Regions from separate parts of the Hydrogenophaga sp. RWCD_12 genome, predicted to be linked through region 4. Evidence: predicted binding sites of a transcription regulator. Region 4 holds the regulator's gene; each other region holds the start of a gene.

The links. Region 4 encodes sigma-54, which starts transcription at its own class of promoters, with help from an activator protein. Its sites were predicted from a motif close to TGGCANGNAANCTGCTTT; they were not measured.
Region 1: a site for sigma-54 is predicted at 1,428-1,445, ahead of nifB (nitrogenase cofactor biosynthesis protein NifB). Genes of this name have one in related genera too.
Region 2: a site for sigma-54 is predicted at 1,362-1,379, ahead of ACLIJ1_RS19105 (PQQ-dependent methanol/ethanol family dehydrogenase). Genes of this name have one in related genera too.
Region 3: a site for sigma-54 is predicted at 1,124-1,141, ahead of ACLIJ1_RS10095 (GTP cyclohydrolase II). Genes of this name have one in related genera too.

The regions. Positions count from the first base shown of each region.
Region 1 is NZ_JBKIXC010000003.1:580,986-583,184, forward strand. It holds gene nifB (nitrogenase cofactor biosynthesis protein NifB) at 1-1,385, opposite strand, end outside; gene ACLIJ1_RS14740 (DNA adenine methylase) at 1,713-2,199, shown strand, end outside.
Region 2 is NZ_JBKIXC010000005.1:116,251-118,449, reverse strand. It holds gene ACLIJ1_RS19105 (PQQ-dependent methanol/ethanol family dehydrogenase) at 1-1,223, opposite strand, end outside; gene ACLIJ1_RS19100 (quinoprotein relay system zinc metallohydrolase 1) at 1,510-2,199, opposite strand, start outside.
Region 3 is NZ_JBKIXC010000002.1:621,839-624,037, reverse strand. It holds gene ACLIJ1_RS10095 (GTP cyclohydrolase II) at 1-1,044, opposite strand, end outside; gene ACLIJ1_RS10090 (hypothetical protein) at 1,181-1,495, shown strand; gene ACLIJ1_RS10085 (ketopantoate reductase family protein) at 1,521-2,199, shown strand, end outside.
Region 4 is NZ_JBKIXC010000006.1:367,648-369,846, forward strand. It holds gene lptB (LPS export ABC transporter ATP-binding protein) at 1-275, shown strand, start outside; gene rpoN (RNA polymerase factor sigma-54) at 288-1,919, shown strand; gene ACLIJ1_RS22870 (THUMP domain-containing class I SAM-dependent RNA methyltransferase) at 2,045-2,199, shown strand, end outside.

The DNA.
Region 1 (2,199 bases), on a different contig from region 4:
AGCACGGCGTGGCAGTCGTTGATCGCCTTGACCACGCTGGGCAGCTGCTCGTCGTCGCCGTGGCCGCCCTGGCAATACAGGTCGACGCGGCGGTGGCCGACGAACAGGGCCTCGGCGGCGCTGACTTCAAAGATCTGGAACTCGGTGACGTGGCCGAAGTGCTCGTTGACGCGACCGCCACCCTTGGTGGCGACCGCGACCAGCACCTTCATGTCCTGGTCGACCTCGATCGCGGCGCTGGCGGCCAGCGCGTCCTGCTTGGCGGCGTGCTGTGCCTGGCGCTCGGCCTCGACCTTGTCCTGATACGTGCGGCGCTTGTCGAGGTCGTACACGACCTCCATCTCTTCGATCTTGTCGAGCGTGAACTCTTCCGAGCGGTCTTCGCCCAGCAGGCCCACCGCGTCGGCGCGGCACTGACGGCAATGGCGCATCAGGTTCGCGCCGCCCATGCAGGCGTCCTGCACGGCTTTGAGCTCCTGCGCCGACGGGCCGCGCTGGCCGGTCAGGCCGAACACCGTGCCGTGCTCCGCTTCGCTGATGAGCGGCATGATGTTGTGCAGGAAGGCCCCGCGCTTCTTCACCTCGCGGTTCACCTCGATCAGGTGCTCGTCGTTGATGCCGGGGATCAGCACCGAGTTGATCTTGGTGAGCACACCACGCGCCGTCAGCATCTCCAGGCCGAGCATCTGGCGCTCGTGCAGGATCTTCGCGGCCTCGTAGCCGGTCACGCGCTTGTGGTCCCAGAAGATCCAGGGGTAGATCTTCTCGCCCACGGCCGGGTCCACCATGTTGATGGTGATGGTCACGTGGTCCACGTTGTACTTGCAGATCTCGTCCACGTGGTCGGGCAGCGCCAGGCCGTTGGTCGAGATGCAGAGCTTGATGTCGGGCGCCTGCTCCTGGAGCATGCGGAACGTGTCGAAGGTCTTCTTGGGGTTGGCCAGCGAATCGCCGGGGCCGGCCACGCCGAGCACCGTCATCTGCGGGATCTCGCTCGCGACCGCGACCACCTTCTTGACCGCCTGCTCGGGCGTGAGCTTCTGGCTCACGACGCCGGGGCGGCTTTCATTGGAGCAGTCGTACTTGCGGTTGCAGTAGTTGCACTGGATGTTGCACGCCGGCGCCACGGCCACGTGCATGCGGGCGTAGTGGTGATGCGCCTCTTCGGAATAGCAGGGATGGTTCTTGACCTTGTCCCAGATCTCCGAGGGCATGTCGTCGGGACCGCCCGACGAGCCACAACTGGCCTTGCCCTCGCCACCGGTGGTGCCGCAGCCGCCACCGGCGTCGGGAATGTCATCGAGCTTGGCGCCCAGCGGCTTGATGGAGCCGATGGACAGGTACGTCTTGGCGGGCATGGAACCCGCAGCGGTGCTTGTCGACATGAAGACCCTTCCTGCGACCGACCATGGCCGCGCCGGGAGCCTTCAGCGAAATCCGTGCCACGGAAAAAACCGTTTCAGATCAACGGTTTGGTGGTTTTGTCGGTTGTAGGAAAGGGGACAGAACCAACGAGCGCGATCTGACGACGTGGGACAAACGACACTCACCAAGTAACTTCGTCAACCTCATTCTGTTGCTACAGTCGGAGGCGTCTTTCGGCATAGCTTGAGCATCTGACCGCGAGACGAACTGTGAAGTAGCCGAACTTCTCAGCTACATATTGGCATCATTGCCGAACACGGTGCTTATTCGATTGAGTATTCAAATACATGTTGCATTCAGTGCCTTCAATAGCCGAACCAGATGAAGCCGCCCTGCCGTTTCTAAAATGGGCAGGCGGAAAACGTTGGCTCACAGAAGAACTATGTCAGCTGATCGGCCCCATAAATGGAAGATACATTGAACCCTTTCTTGGGGGAGGAGCAGTATTTTTTGCACTCAAGCCCGCTCAAGCCCAACTCTCCGATGTCAACACTGAGCTAATAAACACGTACCGAGCAATACAAGCACAATATCGCGCGGTCGAAAGGCACTTAATAACTCACCAACTTCTCCATTCCAAGGAATACTACTATCAGATTCGAGCCGACAAGCCGACCGGAATGGCAAAGCGCGCAGCGAGATTCATTTACCTCAACCGAACATGCTGGAACGGTTTGTATCGAGTAAACCTGAGCGGAGCCTTCAATGTTCCAATTGGCACAAAAAATACCGTGATATCTGCAGATGACGACTTTGAGAAGCTCTCACAAATTC
Region 2 (2,199 bases), on a different contig from region 4:
AACAGGCCGGTCTTCGGGCTGTAGGCCATGGGCATCTGGTTCTTGCCACCCAGGAAGCCAGGTGCCGAGAACACCGACTTGCCCTTGGTGCCGTCACCGCCAGCGGCCGTCGGGTCGCCAGGACGGTTGGCCGGGTCGAAGTTCGGGCGGCCCGTCTTGAGGTCCACGCCGGTGGCCCAGGTCACCTTCTTGACGAACGGGAAGGCGTTTTGCAGCTTGCCGTTTTCTGCGTCGATCACGTAGAAGAAGCCGTTGCGGTCTGCCTTGGCGCCCATGCGCTTGCCGCCCATGTCGAAGGTGATGAACTCGTTCACACCGTCATAGTCCCAGCCGTCGTTCGGGGTGGTCTGGTAGTGCCACTTGATCTGGCCCGACTTCACGTCGATGGCGACGGTGGACGCCGAGTACAGGTTGTCGCCCTGACGCACGTGGCTGTTCCACGGGCCGGGGTTGCCAGTGCCGAAGTAGGCCAGGCCGGTCTTGGGATCGTAGGTGCCGCCCAGCCAGGTGGCTGCGCCGCCGGTCTTCCAGGTCTCACCCGGCCAGGAGGCGTTGGTGGTACCGGTGATGCCGTTTTCCTTGCCGTCCTTGTAGCCCATGTGGCCTTCGACCACCGGACGCGTCCAGACCATCTTGCCGGTCTTGGGATCGCGGGCCTCGACACGGCCGATCACGCCGAACTCGCCGCCGGACACGCCGGTCAGCAGTAGGCCTTCGGCGATCAGGGGCGCAGCGCTGTAGCTGTAGCCCGCAGAGTAGTCGTCGATCTTCTCGCGCCACACCACCTTGCCGGTGTCCTGGTCCAGGGCCACGAGCTGGGCGTCCAGCGTGCCGAAGATCACCAGGTTGTCGTACAGGGCAGCGCCGCGGTTGATCACGTCGCAGCAGGGCATGATGCCTTCGGGCAGACGGTGCTCGTACTTCCAGAGCTTCTTGCCGGTCTTGGAGTCGACCGCGAAGATGCGCGAATAGGACGCGGTGACGAACATCTTGCCGTTGTGCACCAGCGGCTGCGATTCCTGGCCGCGCTGTTTTTCACCGCCGAACGACATCGACCACACCGGGACCAGCTTGGAGATGGTCTTGGAATTGACGTCGTTGAGGTCCGAGTGGCGCTGGCCCTGGGTACCCATGCCCCAGGTCAACACGTTTTCGGGGGTGGCCGCGTCTTTGGCGATCATGGCGTCGGTCACCTGCGCGCTCACCTGTGCGGTGGCGGCCATGACCAGAAGGCTCAATAGGGTGCGTTTCACTGTGGGTCTCCTGCTCGTTCGAAGGTTGATGGCTTTTCGGTGGTTGGTGACGTCTGACCGCTCTCGTGGCTCCGACCCTCCGGTCTTCGACGTTCACGCCACCCGAAGTTGGCAACTTCTGTGCCAGCAAAAGCCCTAGGGTTTATACGGACGCTGCAGCGCATCAAACGCCGCCGAAAGCCCTTGAGCCGACCCCAACTGCGCCAAAGGCCTGCCACTGCGACAGGACACCTTTGTGACACTGTTCAAAAATGTGTCACTTCGCCGGCCCGGCCAGCACCTTCTGTTCGAAGTGCGGATACCACTGCGTGAGGCTGCGGTGGAACTCCGCCGGCTGCGCGGCCCAGCGCGCGAAACGCTCGGGCACCGGCGTGCGCAGCACCTCGCCGAGGTCCAGGCCCCGCTCTGCAGCAGACTGCATGGTCGTGGTCAGCCACTGCAGCCAGTCGCGCGTCTGCCGCAGGCCCGCAGGGCCTTCATGCACCCGGCCGTGGCTGGGCACCACCGCCCGCACCGCACCGCTGGCGATCTTCTGCTCCAGCGCGCCCAGGCTGGCTTGCCAGGCGGCGAAGTCGGCATGCGGCGTGGTCGGCACGCGTTCGGCGAACACGAGCCCGCCGGTGAACAACACGCCGGTCGTGTGGTCCAGCAGCACCAGGTCGTCACCGGTGTGGCCATGGAGGCGCCACATTTCCAGCCGGTGGCTCCCGAGCTGCTCGGTGCGCGGCAGCGTCTTCGGGTCGATGGCCTGCTGTGAAGGTGTCGACTCGCTGCCCTTCATCCAGTCGCCGCACAGGCGGTACAGGTTGTCGGCGTATGCGCCACCTTCGGCCTTCATGCCGGCGATGCTGCCGGCCAGCGCCAGCGTCGGGCGGTCGGTCCAGGCCTGGTTGCCGAAGAAATAGTCGGGGTGCAGGTTCAGCTGCAGCACGCGCAGCACGGGCTC
Region 3 (2,199 bases), on a different contig from region 4:
CATCAGCTCCTGGAAGCGCATGTCCTGCACGCCCGCCACACACTCGGTGCGGGCGAAATACTGGTCGGCCGTGTCGCCGCCGACCTGGCGCTTGCGCGCGTTGTAGACCAGGAACTTGGTCACCTCGCCCAGCGCCCGGCCTTCCTTGCGCGAGTAAGACACGAGGCCCACGCCGCCGTTCTGCGCGCCCTGGATGCATTCCTCGATGGCGTGCGTGAGGTAGGGCCGGCAGGTGCAGATGTCGGAACCGAACACGTCCGAGCCATTGCACTCATCGTGCACGCGCGCGGTCAGCGTCACCGACGGGTCGGCCAGGTCGCGCGGATTGCCGAAGATGTAGACCGTCTGCCCGCCGATGGGGGGCAGGAAGACTTCGAGGTCGGAGCGCGTGACCAGCTCGGGGTACATGCCGCCGGTCTCTTCGAACAGCACGCGCCGCAGCACCGCCTCGGTGCAGCCAAAACGTTTCGCCACGCCCGGCAGGTACCAGACCGGTTCCACCGCCACCTTGGTCACCACGGCCGCACCGCCCGCCGTGAGGAACTGGCCGTCGGGCTTCAGCCGGCCCTTCTGCAGCGCGTCGATCACCTCGGGCAGGATCACGTGCGCCTTGGTCACGGCAATGGTCGGGCGGATGTCGTAGCCCGCGGCCAGCTCGTTGGAATAGACGTCGGCGATCACCGCGCCCCAGGGGTCCATGCTGACGATCTTGCCCGGGTCGGCCCACTGCGGGTAGGGGCCGATCGCGTCGGTGGGCGCGGTGTTGGTCAGGTCGGCACGGTGCTCGCGCTTGAGCGCCCCTGCCGCCACGGCCAGCGCACGGTACACGCTGTAGCTGCCGCTGTGGGTGCCGATCACATTGCGGTTGGACACGTTGAGCGTGGTGCCCACCACCGGCCCGCGCTCGCGCGCCGTGGCCGCCCCCCAGACAATGGGCAGCGCCCCGAAGCCGCCGGAATGCGACGTGAGCCGGATGTGGCGCGGGTGCGGCGTCTGTGCCGTTTCGGGCAGGTTGCCGGCGGAAGAAGTAGCGTCTGCGGACATGAGCATGCACCTGGTCAAAGCCAAGAAATGGCGATCCGGCGGCACCGACGCAGCGTCGCTGCCGTCACCCGGTTTCGTTATAGCAAGGGCAGTGCCAGCCGTGAAGCCACAGGGGAGTCCGTACAATGCCGGCCCTTTGAACCGCGCATCCGACGCCATGCATTACTCCGTCTCGCACCACAAGCTCAAACTCATTCTCAGCGGCGCCGGCCTGAAGTCCGGTGACGCCGCCGGCATCGACCAGCTGTTCGGCGGCAAGGACGGCTACTACTGGTTCGGCACGCTGCGCGACATGTGCCCCGAAGGCAAGACTCTGTCGTGGGAGAACCAGTACGCGATGGTGGCCGCCATCCAGGCGCACGAGGACGCCAGCGCGGCCGAAGACGAGATGCCGTCCGAAAAGCCGACACCGGCCCACATCGCAGCGATCTCGAAGCTCCTCGCGATCTGAACGGCGGCATTCCTAGAATGCCTGCATGAACTCCGCGCCCACCTCTTCGCTTTGCGTCGCCGTGCTCGGCGCCGGTGCCGTCGGCTGCTACTACGGTGGCATGCTGGCCCGAGCCGGCCACCTCGTCACGCTGATCGGACGGCCGCAGCATGTGCAGGTGTTCCGCGCACAGGGCCTGCGCATGCAGACCCTGACCTTCGACGAAGCCGTACCGGTGGCGGCCAGCACCGAGGCGTCGGCCGTGGCCGACGCAGACCTGGTGCTGTTCGCGGTGAAGTCGCCCGACACCGAAAGCGCGGGTGAGCAGATTCAGCCGCACCTCAAGCCCGGTGCGCTGGTGCTGTGCCTGCAGAACGGCGTGGACAACGCCGAGCGGCTGCGCGCGGTGCTGGCGGGTGTGCAGGTGGCGGCCGCCGTGGTCTATGTGGCGACCGAGATGGCCGGCCCCGGCCACCTGCGTCACCACGGGCGCGGCGAACTGGTGATCGAGCCTTCGCCTAAAAGCAGCGAGGTCGCCCAGGCGCTGATCGCGGCCGGCGTGCCGACCGAGATCAGCGACAACGTGCGCGGCGCGCTCTGGACCAAGCTGATCCTCAACTGCGCCTACAACGCGCTTTCGGCCGTGGGTCGCATTGTCTACGGCGAGCTGGTGAAGCAACCTGGCGTGCCGGACATCATGCGCGACGTGATCGCCGAGTGCCGCG
Region 4 (2,199 bases):
CGCTGGCGACGCGTCCCCGTTTCATCCTGCTGGACGAGCCTTTTGCCGGCATCGACCCGATTGCGGTGCTGGAAATCCAGCACATCATCAGCTTCCTCAAGTCGCGCGGCATCGGTGTGCTGATCACCGACCACAACGTGCGCGAGACCCTGGGCATCTGCGACCACGCCTACATCATCAGCGATGGTCAGGTGCTGGCCAGCGGCACGTCCGCCGAGATCGTGGAGAACGCCGAAGTGCGCCGCGTCTATCTCGGCGAAAACTTCCGCATGTGATGCACTGAGCGGATGAAGCAAGGTCTCTCGCTGCGGGTTTCGCAGCATCTCGCCCTCACTCCCCAGCTGCAGCAATCGATCCGGCTGTTGCAGCTGTCCACGCTTGAAATGGCGCAGGAAGTCGAGCAGATGCTCGACGAGAACCCGTTCCTGGACCGCGGCGAAGAAACGGCCGAGCGCGAGGAATTTGGTGTCGACACGGTCGACGCGCCAGTAGTAGCGGCTGACCAACTGGCGGAGGCTGCGCAGCCTGCGCCGGAACCGCGCCTGCCGGAGGCCGACACCCGGACATCGACGACCGAATCGTCCGAGAGTGGCGCCGCTGACGAGGTCGAGAGCCGCCTCGACGGGGCCTCGCCCGTGGAAGAGAGCTGGGAAGGCGATGGCACGGTCGAGATGGCGCCCGACGACAGCGAGTGGGGCGGTGACGCGCCCGCGCGCAACAACAATGCCTCCGGCGGCGACGATGAAACCGCGACCGCGGCCGAACTGGCCCGCGAGCCGGTCAGCCTGCAGGACCATCTGCACGAGCAGGCGCGCTGCCTGCGGCTGTCCGACGAAGACGCCGCCGCCCTGTATTTCCTGATCGAGTCGCTCAACGACGACGGTTACCTCGAAGAAAGCCTGCACGACCTGGCGCGCGCCTGCTGGCGCCTGACGGCCTCGGCGCAGGTCCCGGCCGACACCGAGCCGCCGTTCGAAGAAGTTGAAGCCATCGAGCAGCGGCTGGGCACGGCGATGCAGTGGCTGCAGCAGATGGAACCCTCCGGCGTCGGTGCCCGCGATCTGGGCGAGTGCCTGCGGCTGCAGATCCTGGAATTGCGCAACACGCCCGCGGCCCGCGCGGCCCTGGCGATCTGCGAGCAGCCGCTGGAGCTGATCGCCAAACGCGACATCAAGCGCCTGTGCGCGACCACCGGCCAGGACGACGAGGCTGTGCGCTCCGGCCTGGCGCTGATTGCGCGGCTGGAACCCAAGCCAGGCCGGCGCTTTGTCGATGTCGAGCGCAACGTCGTGGTGCCCGACGTGATCGTCACGCGCGCCGGCCGCGGCTTCAAGGTCACGCTCAACGCCGAGGTCATGCCGCGCCTGCGGGTGCACGATGTGTACGCCAACGCCATGCGTGGCCGCGGTCGCGATGGCGGCGGCGAAGCGGGCCACGCGGCCATGCAGCAGCGCCTGCAGGAAGCGCGCTGGTTCATCAAGAACATCCAGCAGCGCTTCGACACCATCCTGCGCGTCTCCAGCGCCATCGTCGAACGCCAGCGCAACTTCTTCATGCACGGCGAACTCGCCATGCGACCGCTGGTGCTGCGCGAGATCGCCGACGAGCTGGGACTGCACGAATCGACCATCAGCCGTGTGACCACCGCCAAGTACATGGCCACGCCGTTCGGCACCTACGAGCTCAAGTATTTCTTCGGCTCGTCGCTTGGCACCGAGACCGGCGGCAACGCGTCGAGCACGGCCGTGCGCGCCCTGCTCAAGCAGTTCATCGCGTCCGAAGAGCCTTCCAAGCCTCTGTCGGACAACCAGCTCTCGGACTTGCTCAAGGAGCAGGGCATCGAGTGCGCGCGCCGCACGGTCGCGAAATACCGCGAGGCACTGCGCATCGCGCCCGCGAACCTTCGGAAAGCTTTGTAACCCCCTGCGCCGCTTCGCGTCACCCCCCAGGGGGCTGCACCAACGGCCCGGCAAAGCCGGTTCCGTGGTGCACGCTGGAAGGGGCTGTGCCAAACGTGCGGTGTTTGTTCGTTAGGTTTCCATTCATGAACCAGCTTCAACTCTTCCTCCCCTGCGCCGCTGGCGTGGAGGACTACCTGGCCGCCGAGGTCACGCGCATCACCGGCGCGACCGAGGTGCAGAAGTGGCGCGCGGGCGTGGCATTGGAGGCTTCGTGGCGCGATGCGCTCAAGCTCAACCT